Regions from separate parts of the Blautia sp. MCC283 genome, predicted to be linked through region 3. Evidence: predicted binding sites of a transcription regulator. Region 3 holds the regulator's gene; each other region holds the start of a gene.
The links. Region 3 encodes Rex, which represses fermentation and respiration genes when NADH is low (regulators of the CRP and FNR family bind a similar motif). Its sites were predicted from a motif close to ATTGTTAANTANTTAACAAT; they were not measured.
Positions count from the first base shown of each region.

Region 1: a site for Rex is predicted at 2,921-2,940, ahead of pckA (phosphoenolpyruvate carboxykinase (ATP)). Genes of this name have one in related genera too.
Region 2: a site for Rex is predicted at 4,188-4,207, ahead of GPK81_RS17175 (oxidoreductase). Genes of this name have one in related genera too.

Region 1 covers NZ_WQQB01000045.1:5,036-10,526, reverse strand. The annotation lists gene GPK81_RS12730 (YoaK family protein) at 1-585, shown strand, start outside; gene GPK81_RS12725 (DUF4866 domain-containing protein) at 601-1,356, shown strand; gene GPK81_RS12720 (threonine/serine ThrE exporter family protein) at 1,452-2,750, opposite strand; gene pckA (phosphoenolpyruvate carboxykinase (ATP)) at 3,102-4,706, shown strand; NiCo riboswitch at 4,938-5,125, shown strand; gene GPK81_RS12710 (cation diffusion facilitator family transporter) at 5,330-5,491, shown strand, end outside.
Region 2 covers NZ_WQQB01000069.1:147,916-153,406, reverse strand. The annotation lists gene GPK81_RS17205 (radical SAM protein) at 1-909, opposite strand, end outside; gene GPK81_RS17200 (DUF4867 family protein) at 919-1,410, opposite strand; gene GPK81_RS17195 (EutP/PduV family microcompartment system protein) at 1,707-2,237, opposite strand; gene GPK81_RS17190 (BMC domain-containing protein) at 2,256-2,687, opposite strand; gene GPK81_RS17185 (BMC domain-containing protein) at 2,699-3,064, opposite strand; gene GPK81_RS17180 (NUDIX hydrolase) at 3,427-3,930, opposite strand; gene GPK81_RS17175 (oxidoreductase) at 4,251-5,491, shown strand, end outside.
Region 3 covers NZ_WQQB01000028.1:146,259-151,749, forward strand. The annotation lists gene GPK81_RS10120 (bifunctional ADP-dependent NAD(P)H-hydrate dehydratase/NAD(P)H-hydrate epimerase) at 1-950, opposite strand, end outside; gene GPK81_RS10125 (redox-sensing transcriptional repressor Rex) at 1,012-1,659, opposite strand; gene abc-f (ribosomal protection-like ABC-F family protein) at 1,874-3,790, shown strand; gene GPK81_RS10135 (inositol monophosphatase family protein) at 3,836-4,612, opposite strand; gene GPK81_RS10140 (pyridoxamine kinase) at 4,647-5,491, opposite strand, start outside.

The DNA of each region.
Region 1 (5,491 bases), on a different contig from region 3:
ACATATTTTACAAGAGATGAGGTGTTTTCCAACGCCCAGACCGGCAACGTGGTGCTGATGAGCCAGAATTTTATGACAGGACAGTGGGGAGACGGTTTAAGGTACCTGTTCCCTGTTTTAGCCTTTGCCATTGGTGTTGTAGCGGCGGAGCGAATCCAGAATACCTTTAAATATGCAAAAAAACTTCACTGGAGGCAGATGATCCTGCTGATCGAGATCCTGATCCTTTTTGCGGTGGGATTTATGCCGGGAGAATTGGATATGCTGGCAACCGTACTGGTATCCTTTTCCTGCGCCATGCAGGTACAGACCTTCCGGAAGGTGGGCGGTTATTCCTATGCAAGCACTATGTGCATCGGAAATTTACGAAGCGGCACGGCGGCGTTGTCCGTGTATTGTCGTGAAAAACGTCCGGAACAGCTGAAGCAGGCTCTTTATTATTTCGGAATAATTTTCTTTTTTGCCATTGGAGCCGGTGGCGGAGGAAATCTGTCCATGAGGCTGGGGATCCCGGCAATCTGGGTATCGGATGTTTTGCTTCTGATCAGCTTTATTCTGATGTTTTCCAGTAAACATAGAGATTAGAAAGGGTGAGGAATTGTGGAAAACAGCACATTATTCCCAAGAGAGGAAAAGGCGGAGCTTTTATTTGAAAAGATCCTGAAGGATCCGGAGGCGTGCAGACGGCTGACGGAGACCTTCTATGAATCCATGGATGCGGATACAGACATAGAATGCGGATATCTTCCTCCGGAAAAATTCGCCTATGCATTGCTGGACGCATATAAAAACCGTGATCTGACAGCTCTCCTTATGGCAATCTGCCAGAACAGTATGTTTGATCTTCTGCGAAATTCTTTTCTGGCACCGTTCAGGTTCAATGCAGATGGACAGGAGAATCCGGTGTTTCTCACAGATGAAAAAGGAAATTTTCTGCGGGAAAAGGGAATTCATGTAAGTGACAGGGATTACGACCGGTTCCGCAGGATATACAGGGAGAAGCAGGGCGTAAAGATGTATCTGGCGTATGGCTACCGGAAGCGCCATGCCTATGATGAAGATACCATGGAAGTAGAAGAGTACAAAATGGGCGAACATATCGGTGTGCTGCTGGTGTATGAGCTTCCGGACAGCGTAAGGGAAAAGGAAACGGAGGCACAGGCCTATGCGGCTGTATGGGATATCATGATGGCAATTCAGAAGAAGCTTCCAAGAGCTTTTGTGTATTATGGGCAGGATTCTGTGGAGGATGGTGGCAAACGTTATGACGGACTGGGAGTTTTTCTACCCATCCATAAATTTGCGGACCGCCTGGAAAAAATGATCGGGATCGCTGATGAGATCGTAATGAAATAGAGTGTACAAAAAAGGACTGCTTTTGTATTGCTCCGGTTATCAGAAGGATAGCTGATGACCGGAAGCTACAGAAAGCAGTCCTTTTTGTATGCCCATCAGGTGCAGTAGCGGAACATTTTGTCCGTAAGGATCCTGGCGAAAATAAGGCCCAGGGGAAGAGCAACGATGATCAGGATCGCAGCTGCAAACCAGGAGGCGGAAACATTCAGGGACATGATCCCCAGATTGTAGATCGCCCGGTAGAGATAAAGTCCGGGAACCATGATCACAATGGATGGTACGGTAATGGAAATCCTGGGATATCCCACTTTGGTTTTGATGAGGGAGGCCAGAAGTCCGGCTGTCAGTGCTCCGAAAAAAGCCGCGGCAGCAGGTGGGAAACCGGCAAGATCAACAAGCTCCAGACGCAAAGTGTTGGACAGTGCGCCGATGAAGGCGGCAGCTGCGGCTAGACGGACAGGGCTGTTGAACATGACCGAAAAGCCGAATACCCCGCAGAAGCTTGCCAGAAGCCGGAACAGTATCCTCTGAGCTGCCGAAAGCTCCAGAGGCAGGAAATCTACAGGCTTCAGATGAAGAAGCAGTGCCATCAGCCAGGCAGAGACAGCAGCCACCATTACAACAATAATGGCGTAGGCCAGTCGTTCCAGACCGGAACGCATATCCAGCTTGGCAAGGTCGATCCCGCTTGTGATAAACGGAAAGCCCGGAATGATAAACAGCATGGAACAGATGTATCCGGCCTCATGCTGGACGGAAATGTGGAACAGAAGCTCTGCCAGCTTCAGGAAGCCTGCATATACAAGACAGGCTGAGGAAACAGAAACTGCAATGCACATAAACAGAGTAAAATGATGCTTGCCAAGCTTGCAGCGGATGGCGTTTCCGATGCCTGCGCCTGCAAAAGCCAGGATCATTTCCAGCGGGCCACCGCCCAGAAGAAAAGTAAATGCACCACAGGCCAGTGCAGAAGCCAGTCCCAGGGCGGCAGGGGAATAAAGCCCGTGGATCCGCTCGATCTCATCTAACTGACTGTGCAGTGCTTCACCGCTCATATGGATACCCTCCGCAGGAAAATCACTGACAAAATGTTCCAGCCTGTTCAGTCTGGAAGTATTTACGCCGGTGGTAGTCAGACTAAGTGCATGGGAAAAACTGCTCTCACCGTCAAAGCAGGTGTAGCTTATAGACATCAGTCCGATATCTGCGGAGCAGGTGATGCCAAGTGCTTCTGACAATGTATTCATGGAACTCCGTACCCGCCAGGCACCGGTCCCACAGGAGAGAAGCATCATGCCTGTACGGCCGATCAGGGAAGCTTTTTCGGAAAGAGAAGCCTCGGTGATGGGCTGGCTGTTCCTGGCGCTTACGTAGTTGTGCCAGGGGATTTTCATATGATTACGTTTAACCGGAATATCTGACACAGAAATCACTTCTTTCTATATATTAAAATCATATAGTTGCTATTATAAATATATATAATAACTATAATCAGATATATTGTAGCCATTATTCTGAAAAAGTCAAGTATAGATGGAGTAAAATCTGACAGTACCAAAACGTCACTGTTAAAGATTTATCATTTTTTTGCGGAAAATGAATTTTTTTGGTTGCTTTTACGTACAATTTATGTATAATTGTGGATAGGGATGTTGGAATGACCAATTCCTATGGCAGGATGACGAGAACCTGCAAGAGTAGGTGGCTATCATAATTACTATTAAAGAAGAGAGGTAAATGTTAAGATGGCAAAAATCGATTTAACAAAGTATGGTATTACCGGAACAACTGAGATCGTGTACAATCCTTCTTACGAGACATTATTCGAGGAAGAGACCAAACCAGAGCTTGAGGGATTTGAGAAAGGTCAGGTCAGCGAGCTTGGTGCTGTCAACGTAATGACAGGTATCTACACAGGACGTTCCCCTAAAGACAAATATATCGTTATGGATGAGAACTCCAAAGACACAGTTTGGTGGACATCCGATGAGTACAAAAACGATAACCATCCGGCAACTCAGGAAGCATGGGCTGCAGTTAAAGATCTTGCTAAGAAAGAGCTTTCCAACAAGAGACTTTTCGTAGTAGATGCATTCTGCGGAGCTAACAAAGATACACGTATGGCTATCCGTTTCATCGTTGAGGTTGCTTGGCAGGCACACTTCGTAACAAACATGTTCATTCAGCCAACAGCTGAGGAGCTTGAGAACTTTGAGCCAGATTTCGTTGTTTACAACGCATCCAAGGCTAAAGTTGAGAACTACAAAGAGCTGGGTCTTAACTCCGAGACAGCTGTAATGTTCAACATTACAAGCCGTGAGCAGGTTATCGTAAATACATGGTACGGCGGAGAGATGAAGAAAGGTATGTTCTCCATGATGAACTACTATCTGCCGCTTAAGGGCATCGCTTCCATGCACTGCTCTGCAAACACAGACCTTAACGGAGAGAACACAGCAATCTTCTTCGGTCTTTCCGGAACAGGTAAGACAACACTTTCCACAGATCCTAAGCGTCTCCTGATCGGTGATGACGAGCACGGCTGGGATGACAACGGAGTATTCAACTTCGAGGGTGGATGCTACGCTAAGGTTATCAACCTTGACAAAGAGTCTGAGCCGGACATCTACAATGCGATCAAGAGAAACGCTCTTCTTGAGAATGTAACACTTGATAAAGATGGAAAGATCGACTTCGCTGACAAGAGCGTAACAGAGAACACACGTGTTTCCTACCCGATCAACCACATCGAGAACATCGTTCGCCCGGTATCTTCTGCACCGGCAGCTAAAGAAGTTATCTTCCTGTCCGCAGATGCATTCGGCGTACTTCCTCCAGTATCTATCCTGACACCGGAGCAGACACAGTACTACTTCCTTTCCGGATTCACAGCTAAACTTGCTGGTACAGAGCGTGGAATCACAGAGCCTACTCCTACATTCTCCGCTTGCTTCGGACAGGCATTCCTTGAGCTTCACCCGACAAAATATGCTGAGGAGCTCGTTAAGAAAATGGAGAAGAGCGGTGCGAAAGCATACCTCGTTAACACAGGATGGAACGGAACTGGAAAACGTATCTCCATCAAAGATACTCGTGGTATCATCGATGCTATCCTTGACGGATCTATTCTTAAAGCTCCGACAAAGAAGATCCCATTCTTCAACTTCGAGGTTCCGACAGAGCTTCCAGGCGTAGATCCTGCAATCCTTGACCCACGTGACACATATGCAGACGCTGCAGAGTGGGAGACAAAGGCTAAAGATCTTGCTGCAAGATTCGTTAAGAACTTTGTTAAATATGAAGGAAATGCTGCTGGTAAAGCACTCGTTGCTGCTGGCCCGCAGGCATAATCGATCATTCCAACTGAATACAGATCGTAGATTTGACCGGGAGTGGATTTATCCGCTCCCGGTTTTATAATATCTGTAATACCTTAAAATCCTACTATAAAATATAAAAAATCTTTGGCTTGACTAACAGATGGTGCAAGGTGTATCCTTTCTGGGAAGTCAAGCGGAAGACCCGCAAGACTGTAAAAATTCTCTTTGCACTGCATTACATTCGAACAGGATGCGAGATCAACAGTACAAACTGAGCAGGCGACGCCATTCAGAAACAGAGTATTTATCTGAGGGCGTGGGGCCGGGCCGCAGGAAGCGGCAGCGGATATGGATTTGAACGCAAATTGTGAAACAATTGCATTCATGAATATGTAGTGAAGCGGAAGATGAGTATCCGCTTTACTTTCAGACATATCTGCGGGACAGTGTATGTTTCGCAGGTATGTCTTTTTTACTGCAAAAATATGGATGGAACAGAAGGTAGAAACTGGGAGATCCCTATGTAGATAAGAAAGAACACCGGCGGAAATCGCAGTTCAGCGAGTAGTGAAAGAACCGCCGGTTTTTTCACGGAAAATGTTGTGCCATAAGAAAGACCAGAATCATATGCTAATCAAAAGGAGGTCCTGTTTATGGAACACACAAAAAACGAAACGATTATACACGACACAGATAAAGAAAGCTCATGGGAACAGCAGACGGCGATGAAGGTGTCCGGGATCAGTATCCTGGTAAATCTGCTGTTATCCATATTTAAACTTATCGCCGGTATTGCGGCGCATTCCGGAGCGATG
Region 2 (5,491 bases), on a different contig from region 3:
TTTCACCCCTTCATAATCGAATTCCGGAATGAAACTTTCGGAAGCAGTTTCCCCCTCCTGGATAAATCCATTTTGAATTCCCATATCTACCGCAGCATCCAGAACTTTTTCATATTCCCGCTTTGTTACTTTTCTGTTCAGCTCTTTAAACTTTTCAAATTTTCTTACTGGTGTATACTGGTTCATGATGCTGATATAAATATTTTCTCCATAAGTTTCATGAAGGTAGTTCAGAACTTCCCTTGAATTTCTGGTATGTCCCGGCAGGATCAGGTGCCGGACGATCGTTCCCCTTCGGATATAACCATCTGCTCCGAATTCACATGGACCTGTCTGTCTCACCATTTCCGCAACAGCTGCCTTTGCAATATCCGGATAGTCTGCCGCATGAGAATATTTTTCTGCCAGATCTGTTTCCATATACTTCATATCCGGAAGATAAATATCTACATACCCTTCCAGCATTTTCAGTGTTTCAGTCTTTTCGTAACCGCTGGAATTATATACAACCGGAAGATCCATTCCTTCCATACGGGCCTGATCCAGCGCCTGAACAATCTGTGGAACATAATGTGCTCCCGTCACCAGATTGATATTGGCGGCACCTTTTTCTTGCAATTCCAGAAAAATTTCACTTAAACGCTCTACCGTTACCGCCAATCCTCTGCTTCCAATGGCAATATCATGGTTCTGACAGAAGCAGCACCTCAGTCCGCAACCGGAAAAAAACACTGCCCCGGATCCTTTCTTTCCGGAAATACAAGGTTCTTCCCACATATGAAGTGCCGCTCTCGCAAGATAAACCGTTTTATCTTCCCCGCAGAATCCTTTTTTACCGGCATTTCTGTCTACATGACAGTCTCTTGGACAGAGACTGCATGCAGACATGATTTCTTCAGTTTCACTCATAAAATTCCCTCAGTCTGTCACGATCTTAAACCAGTCCTTCTCCTCAAACTCCACCACTGTACAGTCGTTTGCATAAGTGCATTCCGGCAAAATGATCATGGCGTGGAGTACTTCATTGTTTGCCGGCAGAGGGCATAAGTGCCAGATTGCAGCGTTGATCTTTACCATGGAACCTTTTGGTACGAGGAATGCTTTTGCGAGCTGTGGGACAGGGGTTCCGGCGGATGCAGGGGCTACGTGGATGATCATATCGTCGTCCAGCGCTACGATACCTTCCCAGGTGGTTGTGTGATACTCTGCACATTTTACGATCCGATCGTCCTTTTTTACTTCGATGGGTGAAAATGCCATGCTGCCCATGGCTGTTCCGGAAATGCGGTCCGGATAGAATTTGTGGATCTCGCCCTGAAGTGGATATCCGTCGGGATGAGTCATGTCATAAAATGTTCCGTATGGCGCGAATTCCTCTTTTGTGATGGTCACTGCTTTTACTTCTCTCATAATATATATACCTTCTTTCTTTGTAATTTCCCATTATAGAAAAAATCTTATATCAGGCATTCTCTTTTTGTTATTCAATGTATTAATTAACCGAATCAGGGAAGTCCCCTGCAGGATTGTGAAAAACAATCATCCGCTGGTGGAGACTTATTACAAAAAAATGCAGAACATCCATCCAGCCATGTTCTGCATTTAATTTCTTAATTATCTGTAAGTCAAGCGGATAAAATCATCCGCATTCGTTACTTGCTCATAACCGAATAACTGCTTGATCCGGTTAATGTCATGTCCCAACCTTACCGTATCGATTCCGGATATTCCACTCCCTCCGGCATGGGATCCCATTCATTCAGTCCAAGACTCTGCTTGAATTTCGCCTGTTCCAGTGTAAGCTTCGGAAGATCATCTTTCAGGTAATCCATCAGCTCACTGATTCCTTCTCTTGTTTTATTGTTTACCATGAAGATTCTCTCACAGCCCATGTTCTCCATCCACTGTCTGACCATGGGGATATTTGCATGGGGAGAATCCACCTTGGTGATGATCCCGATCAGCGGGCGGAGAAGGAAATTCCTGCTTCCGTCACTGAACAGGTTAAATGGCTCATTAGCCGCCTGTACAATGGCGATCACATCTGCCTCAAAAGAGAAACAGGCTAGCCCCACGCTGAAATGCTTGGACTCCGCATATTCTCCCGGTGAATCAATGGTATCTTCATTTGTGTTGGTATACTGGGTTTTATGATAATGAAGTTCTTCCCCTTTAAGTGCCTGTGTCAGGGATGTCTTGCCGGCTTCACTTCGACCCATCAGAAAAATTTTTTTCATTTATTATCCCGTCCTGCCTCAGCTTCTGTGGATCTCACAGACATCAAACTTCAATGTCTCATGGAAAAAACGCACCACTTCTTCCACAGCTGTCATCACTTCCGTAAAACCGCCTGTCAGAATCAGCGTTCCACAGAAACGATCCATAAATCCTACTTCCACGTGAGCTGCCTTCACTGCAACATCTGCCGCAACTACGATCGCCTCCCAGGGTGTGACTCTGACCATACCGATCGCATCTCCTCTATGGTCCTCGCCTTCATGAACACCGATATGTAACGCAAGATTCTCATAGACAGATTTATCACTTGGTGTAAAAACATGTGCAAAAGAAAGCTCTTTTCCAGGTACACGCACCCGGGTCAGTCGAAGTCTTTTTCCCTTAAGGTTCTCATAATCATCATGAAACAGCCGCTCCAGCAGTTCTTCCTTCGTTATCCTTTCTTCCATGGTGCACTTCCTTATCTCTTGGTGATCTTGCAAACCACATATCCCAGGGTATCACGGAAATAGTCCACGATTTCTTCCATTGCTGTCTGCACATCGGAAATCTCTCCCGTTATGATCAGAGTTCCTGTAAAACGGTCTGCAAAACCAAGATATACATTACCACTCTTCACTGCGATATCGGATGCAATCACAGCAGACTCGGAAGGTGTCATATTCATGATTCCGATCGCAGATGATCCATAGTCCACCTGTGGATTCAGTCCAAGCTTCTGATATATGATCGGTGCCGGACCACCCATGATATGGGCAAATGTGATCTCCTTACCGGCTACGGTCTCCTGTACGATTCTGATCTGGTCTTTATGTTCATCTGCCATGATGATTCCTCGCTTTCAAAAATTTCGTAATATGGCATTGTCAAAATCAATACCATAGTTTTTTCAATCGATTTAATATTCGATAAGCCGGATTTTGTTCATCCGGCTTACAATTTCCCTACGATAAATTTTACTATTTATCCATTTTAATGTCAATACAATTCTTCTAAAACAAGGCAGAAAACAACGTTTTTAAAAATAAAAATCCACAGAAAACAACACTTGTTTTATATCTGTATAGAAAATCAGTCAGAAATTCTTATATTTCCCATTGCCACGATCATCGTTTTGCTCTCACACAAACAGTAAGCAACTTTCAGCAGGACCCAGACACAGCTTAAGTTCATCATACTCAGCTTCTCTCAGAACTCAAATGCCCTCTTAATGCTGTCATAATGCAGGAATTTTCCCTCAGCCGCAAACGCCCTGATCTGATCCAGAGTTGCAAACATATATCCGTCTGTTTCTTCAGTCTGAAGTTCCAGATCCTTATCCTGCACATCCATCACAAAACGGTACACATCCACAAAATAATTATCTCCCTCACCAGGATTCTCTCTTTTATAGGTAAAAAGATATCCTCCCTCTGCCTCTCTTACATCCAGTCCTGTCTCTTCTTTTACTTCACGGAACACTGCCTCCCTGGATCCCTCACCTGCCTGGGCAGCGCCACCGGAAACTTCCCACCAGCCCGGAGCCCAGGCTTTTGTCATCACACGTTTGGTGATCAGAAAGGTTTTATCCGGCCTTGCAACCACGCCAAGGACTGTCAGATGATATTCTCCATCTTTCAGACACCAGTCATTCCGTTTCATGGTACGTCCCGTCGGTTTCTTATCTGCATCGTAAATATCCCAGAATTCCATTTTTCTATCTCCTGTCTTTATACAGTACACGGTAATACGATCTTATATTTAACCACCTGCAGCAGCAAATATAAATTACGGATATCTGCCCCGTCTCCCCGCATTCTGTATCTTTTTTATTTGTTATGATAACACGCTAAAGTCCTGTATGTAAACCCTGGAATCCTGCACTATTTTCCAGTCACTTTCCATCCACTAAAAATCTATAGATTATTTTTATTATATTACTGGTATTATGAATTAGTTTTATAGATATTTTTGTTATATAATTAACACAAACAAACGATTCTATTAAAAAATAACCAGGGAGGTTTTTCCAGATGAAGAATGATTATCCGCATATTTTTTCCCCTTTAACCGTTAAAAATATGACTATTAAGAACCGTATTGTTATGATGCCGATGGGTACCAACTACGGTGAGCAGAACGGCGAAATGAGTTTTCTTCATATCAACTACTATGAGCAGCGTGCAAAGGGTGGCACAGGCCTCATTATCGTAGAGAACGCAAGCATCGATTCCCCGCAAGGTTCCAACGGTACTACCCAGCTTCGTATCGATCATGACAACTATCTTCCACGTCTTTTCAAATTCTGTGAGAACATCCACAGATATGGAACAAAGATCGCGATCCAGATCAACCATGCAGGAGCTTCCGCAATTTCTTCCAGGATCAACATGCAGCCGGTTTCCGCATCTGATGTTCCGTCAAAAGAAGGCGGCGAGATCCCGCGTCCTCTTTCCAGAGAAGAGATCCTTCACATTGTAAAGAAATACGGCGAGGCTGCAAAACGTGCACAGACAGCCGGTTTTGACGCAGTAGAGATCCACGCAGGACATTCCTACCTGATCAGCCAGTTCCTTTCCCCGATCACAAACAAGCGTACCGACGAGTTCGGCGGATCTGTTGAGAACCGTACCCGTTTCTGCCGCATGGTCATCGACGAGGTAAGAAAACAGGTCGGACCATTCTTTCCGATCATGCTCCGTCTCAGTGCAGATGAGCTGATGGAAGGTGGAAACACACTTGATGATACTCTGGAATATCTGGATTACCTTCAGGAAGAAGTTGATATCTTCGACGTTTCCTGCGGTCTCAACGGTTCCATCCAGTACCAGATCGACGCAAACTATCTTCCGGATGGATGGCGTTCCTACATGGCAAAAGCTGTAAAAGAAAAATTCAACAAACCGTGTATTTCCATGGGTAACATCCGTGACCCGAAAGTTGCCGAGAGAATCCTCGCTGACGGCGACGCAGATCTTATCGGTATGGGACGCGGCCTTATCGCTGATCCTGCATGGGTAAACAAAGTTGCCACAGGGCATGAGTGCGATCTCCGCAAATGTATCTCCTGTAACGTTGGATGCGCCGGAAACCGTATCGGTGTAAACCGTCCGATCCGCTGTACCGTAAACCCGTCTGTTCTTGAGGGCGATGTATATAAGAAACTGCATGTAAACAAAAACTGCAACGTGGTTGTTATCGGCGGTGGTACTGCCGGACTGGAAGCTGCCTGCACAGCCGCAGAGGTTGGCTGCAACACCTTCCTTCTGGAAAA
Region 3 (5,491 bases):
GATGTTCCAAGCCCTGGACCGATGACGATCACGTCACACCAGGAAAGAAGCTGTTCGTTGGATTCTTCGTCAAACCTGCTGCATACCATTGCTTCCGGAAGAAGGATCTGCAAAGGAATCCTGTTCTCTTCCACAGTCTGGATCTTTACCATTCCCGCTCCGGTCCGAAGTGCCGCGCTGGCACTCAAATAAGCAGCACCACACATTCCTGCACTTCCGGTAACAAAAAGTATCTTTCCAAAAGTCCCCTTGTTCCCACCGGGATCACGTTCCGGAAACAGTTTCAGATCTTCTTTCTCCAGACATCTCGCCGATGCTTTTACAGCTTCCTGCTCATAGATCCCAATGTCAGCTATAACGATCTTTCCCGCATACAGCCTTCCCGGATAAAAACAAAGACCTCTTTTCCGGTAACCAAAAGTAACGGTAAGATCGGCACTGAAGGCAATTCCCATTTCCAGGCCAGTATCTCCGTTCACTCCTGATGGGATGTCAACAGCAATTTTTTTCGCCCGGGCACTGTTCATCTCGTGGATGATCTCAGCATAATGTCCCTCGATCGGACGCGCCAGGCCTACGCCAAACACGGCATCTACTATAGTAGTATATTCATCCCAGGCCGGGTTATTCACTTCCGGGACCTGATAACCTGTAGCGATCTTATACTGAAGCAACGTTTCCCTGGTCATTTTTTCTTTGTTTCCGGCCATATAAAATTCAGCCCGAACACCTTTCAGATGAAATAATCTGGCAATGGCAATACCATCTCCTCCGTTATTTCCACTCCCGCATACCACCAGGATCTTCTCGCTCTTCCCAAGATATTTCTCTGTTTCCTCAACTACTTTCAACGCTGCCCGCTCCATCAGAACTTCAGAAGCAACCCCGATCTTGTGGATCGTAGCATTATCCAGCTTCTTCATTTCTTCGCAGGTAACAATTTTTTTCATGCTGCACTTTGCCTCCCCTCTTTAACAGAGAAAGCTGCCGTTTCCGGCAGCCCGCTAAAATTTATTTCTCTACATGTTCCTGCCTGTATTTGCTCAGATTATAAGACAGTGTCATCAGGCTCTCAGAAAGATGCACGTTCTCTACGATCACATCATCCGGTGTCTCAAGATCAAGATGTGCAAAATTCCAGATTGCCTTGATCCCGTTCTCCACCAGAATATCTGCCATTTCCTTGGCCTTATTCTTCGGAAGAGTGAGAATTGCGATCTCTACGTTATTTTCTCTCAGGAAGAATGGAAGTTCGCTGAGCATCTGGATCTCAAGTCCGCGAACCGCAATGCCTTCCAGCACAGGATTTACGTCAAAGATTCCTACCAGCTTAAATCCCCTTTTCTCAAAATCCACATAATTGGCAAGTGCCTGTCCAAGATTACCGGCACCCAGGATGATCATCGGGTGGGCGATATCCAGTCCCAGGATCTTACCGATCTCTGTATAAAGATAATGTACATTATAGCCATACCCCTGCTGCCCGAAACCGCCGAAATTATTAAGATCCTGACGGATCTGAGAAGCTGTGGTATGCATCTTCTTACTTAATTCATTGGAAGAAATACGCTCTACATTGTCTTCCATCAGCTCTCCTAAGTAGCGGTAATAGCGTGGCAGACGCTTAATCACCGCTTTCGAGATTTGTTTTGTCTCCACGATAGTTTCCCTCCTTACTTTACACTAGGTTAATTATACCGAATTGACATTTTCCTGTCAATCAAACTTGTAAGTTATGTACAAATTTCTTCATATTTTTTTAAAAAATTGATTTTTTCTTTGAATTCCTGGCGGTTTCCGTTATAATAAGTGGAGGATTTTCCCTGTTTATTTACTATTCAGGGATAATTCTTTATACAGGAGGACAGTTTTTATGATTTTATCATGTCAGAATATATGCAAAGCTTTTGGCGAAAAAGTAATTTTAAATGATGCATCTTTTCATATTGAAGACCGGGAAAAGGCAGCTCTTATCGGATGTAACGGTGCTGGAAAGACTACTCTTCTTCGTATCATCATGCAGGAGATTTCCGCGGATTCCGGCACGGTAGTACTTGCCCGGGACAAAAATATCGGCTATCTTGCCCAGTACCAGGATATCCACGGACACCATACCATCTACGAAGAGCTTCTTACCACCAAACAGCATATTATCGATATGGAACGCCGTATCCGTAATATGGAGCAGGAAATGAATACCGTAAAAGGCGATGACCTGAACCGCCTGATGGAGACATATACCCGTCTCACCCATCAGTTTGAACTGGAAAACGGCTATGCTTACAAAAGTGAGCTCACCGGTGTCCTGAAGGGTCTTGGTTTCACGGAAGAAGATTACGACAAACAAATCGAGAAACTTTCCGGAGGCCAGAAAACCCGTGTGGCACTTGGAAAGATGCTTCTCTCCAAGCCGGATATCCTTCTTCTGGATGAGCCTACCAACCACCTGGATATGGAAAGCATCTCCTGGCTGGAAACTTATCTTCTGAATTATCCGGGAGCTGTTTTCATCGTTTCCCATGACCGTTATTTTCTGGATAAAGTCGTCACCAAAGTTGTGGAGATCGAAGCCGGACAGACACGTGTCTACAGCGGCAACTACTCCGCCTATGCCCTTAAGAAGGCGCAGCTGCGCGATGCCCAGTACAAGGCGTACTTAAACCAGCAGAGAGATATCAAACATCAGGAAGCAGTCATTGCCAAACTGAAATCTTTTAACCGCGAAAAATCCATCAAGCGTGCAGAAAGCCGCGAGAAGATGCTGGACCGTGTACAGCGTATCGAAAAACCTCTGGAAATCCAGGACCGTATGCGTATTTCCCTGGAACCGCGTGTATTAAGCGGAAATGATGTACTCCATGTGGAGGAACTTTCCAAATCCTTCCCGGGGCAGACCCTGTTTTCTGATATTTCTTTTGATATCAAGAGAGGGGAACGTGTAGCTCTTATCGGCAATAACGGAACCGGAAAAACAACGATGCTGAAGATCATCAACGGACTTATCGAGGCAGATGCCGGCAAGTTTTCCCTGGGTTCCAAAGTTCAGATCGGATATTATGACCAGGAACATCATGTTCTTCATATGGATAAAACTATTTTTCAGGAAATTTCCGACACGTATCCGACTCTTACCGAAACGGAGATCCGAAATATGCTTGCAGCATTCCTCTTTACCGGGGATGATGTATTTAAAGAAATCTCCGCACTTTCCGGTGGAGAAAGAGGTCGTGTTTCTCTTGCCAAGCTGATGCTTTCCGAAGCCAATTTCCTGATCCTGGATGAGCCTACCAACCATCTGGACATTGCTTCCAAGGAAATCCTCGAGGAAGCGCTGGTAAGCTACACCGGTACCGTCCTTTATGTCTCTCACGACCGTTACTTTATCAACCAGACCGCAACCCGGATCATGGAGCTTACCAACCAGGCCGTAGTAAATTACATCGGTGATTATGACTATTATCTGGAGAAAAAAGAAGAGCTGACCAGTGCTTACGCTCCGGGAAGTGACTCTTTGGAAGCGTCATCAGAAGAAAAGGCCGTTTCCGAAAACAAGCTTTCCTGGCAGCAGATGAAAGAAGAACAGGCCAAAAAAAGAAAGCGGGAAGCCGAACTGAAAAAAGTAGAAGCCCGCATTGAAGAACTGGAAACAAGAGACGGCGAAATTGATGAAACCATGGTTCTCCCGGATGTCTGTACTAACGTTGCGGAATGTACCAAACTGAGCCGTGAAAAAGCAGCTATCGCCGAAGAACTGGAAGAACTTTATGAAAAATGGGAAGAGCTGGCCTGATGGTCAGCTCTTTTTACCGGTTGATCCGGCGCTACATCTGTCCGTTTATAACAGTTCCTTCAGAAGATTCTCTTCAAACTGAGGCACACAGGCAAGAATGTCTTCATTTTTAAGATAAGATGGTTCTTCACCTTTCCAATTCTTTACTACACCGCCGGCTTCACGGAGGATAACCGTTCCCGCGGAATAATCCCAGGGTTTCAGGTCACGTTCAATATATCCATGCTCTCTTCCGCAGGCAACATAACACATGTCAAGTTCTGCAGAACCGGTACGTCGGAAATCCCCGCATTTCATAAAAATGCTGTAAAAAATGGGAAACAGATTTCTGGCTTCCTCTTTTTTATAAGGAGTGGAACCATAGGAAATAACCGCATCACCAAAATCCGGAGTATCCGATACCTGGATCTTTCTGCCATTAAGATAAGCACCTTCCCCTTTTGCCGCCTGGAACATTTCATCAGTAAAAGGATTGTAAACAATTCCAAAAACGATCTCGCCTTTTTCATAAAGTCCCAGTGCCACAGCACTCATATGAAAATCACGGATCAGATTGGTGGTTCCGTCAATAGGATCAAGGATCCAGTAGGTTTCCTCCTTTGAAAGCCCCAGATTTTCTTTCTCTTCCGCGATCAGGGAAATTTCCGGAAAAACCTTTCCAAGTTCTTCTTTCAGAAAGTTCTGTACAGCCAGATCTACATTTGTCACATAATTGGCAGCACCTTTTATCATCACTTCTTCCTCATCCATCTCTTTCAGGATAAGATCTTTTGTCTGTTTTACAAGATCTGCCACTTTTTTCTGTTCTTCTGCAGAAATCATTCTATTTCCTCCTTCACCATAAGCCATTTCTGATCTAACGGATCAGTCTGCCAAGCTGCTGTTCGAAACATACACCATCATTACGGTCTGTTCCCTCTTCCACTGCGTCCCGGATAGAAGCAGAGATAAAATCCACTGCCATGTTTACACAGTTTTCCATAGGATATCCCTTCACCAGCCCCGCACTGAGTACAGAGGCAAAAAGATCTCCGGTACCGGAATAACTGCCACCTGTTTTCCCGGCGAATACCCAGGAGCACTTTTCTTTTTCCAGAACAAGATTTCCCATTTTCAGTGGCTCGTCCTCTTCCCGGTGATCCACTCCGGTGATCACGACCGCAGGAAGAGAAAATCTCTTTACAAGTCTGTATCCGGTTTCCCTGATCTGTGCCAGCCGTTCCTCACCGGAAAAACTCTGAAATTCCTTCCAGATTTCTTCCATTTTATTTTTCCCATAAAGAAGGAGCAATGCTTCTGTCAGATTTGGGGTGATCACATAGGAACGTCTGGCCAGTTCCCGAAATCTGCTGCAAAGTTCTTCTGTATAGATGGGATAAACTGCTCCGTCATCTCCCATTACCGGATCTGTCAGGATCAGCGTATCCTCTCCTGCAAATGTATCAATAAATTTCAGGATCTTATCGGCCTGTTTCTCATCCGAGAGAAATCCCGTGTAAATTCCGTCCGGAACAAATCCTCGTTTTTTCCATTCTTCCATATATGGAGCCATATGTTCTGTAAAATCTTCACAGAAATAGGTTTCATAGCCTGTCTGATTACTTAAAACAGCGGTGGGAAACGGACATGCCTGCACTCCCATCACCGAGATCACGGGAATTGCCGCTGTCAGCGAGCACTTTCCCAGCCCGGAAAGATCAT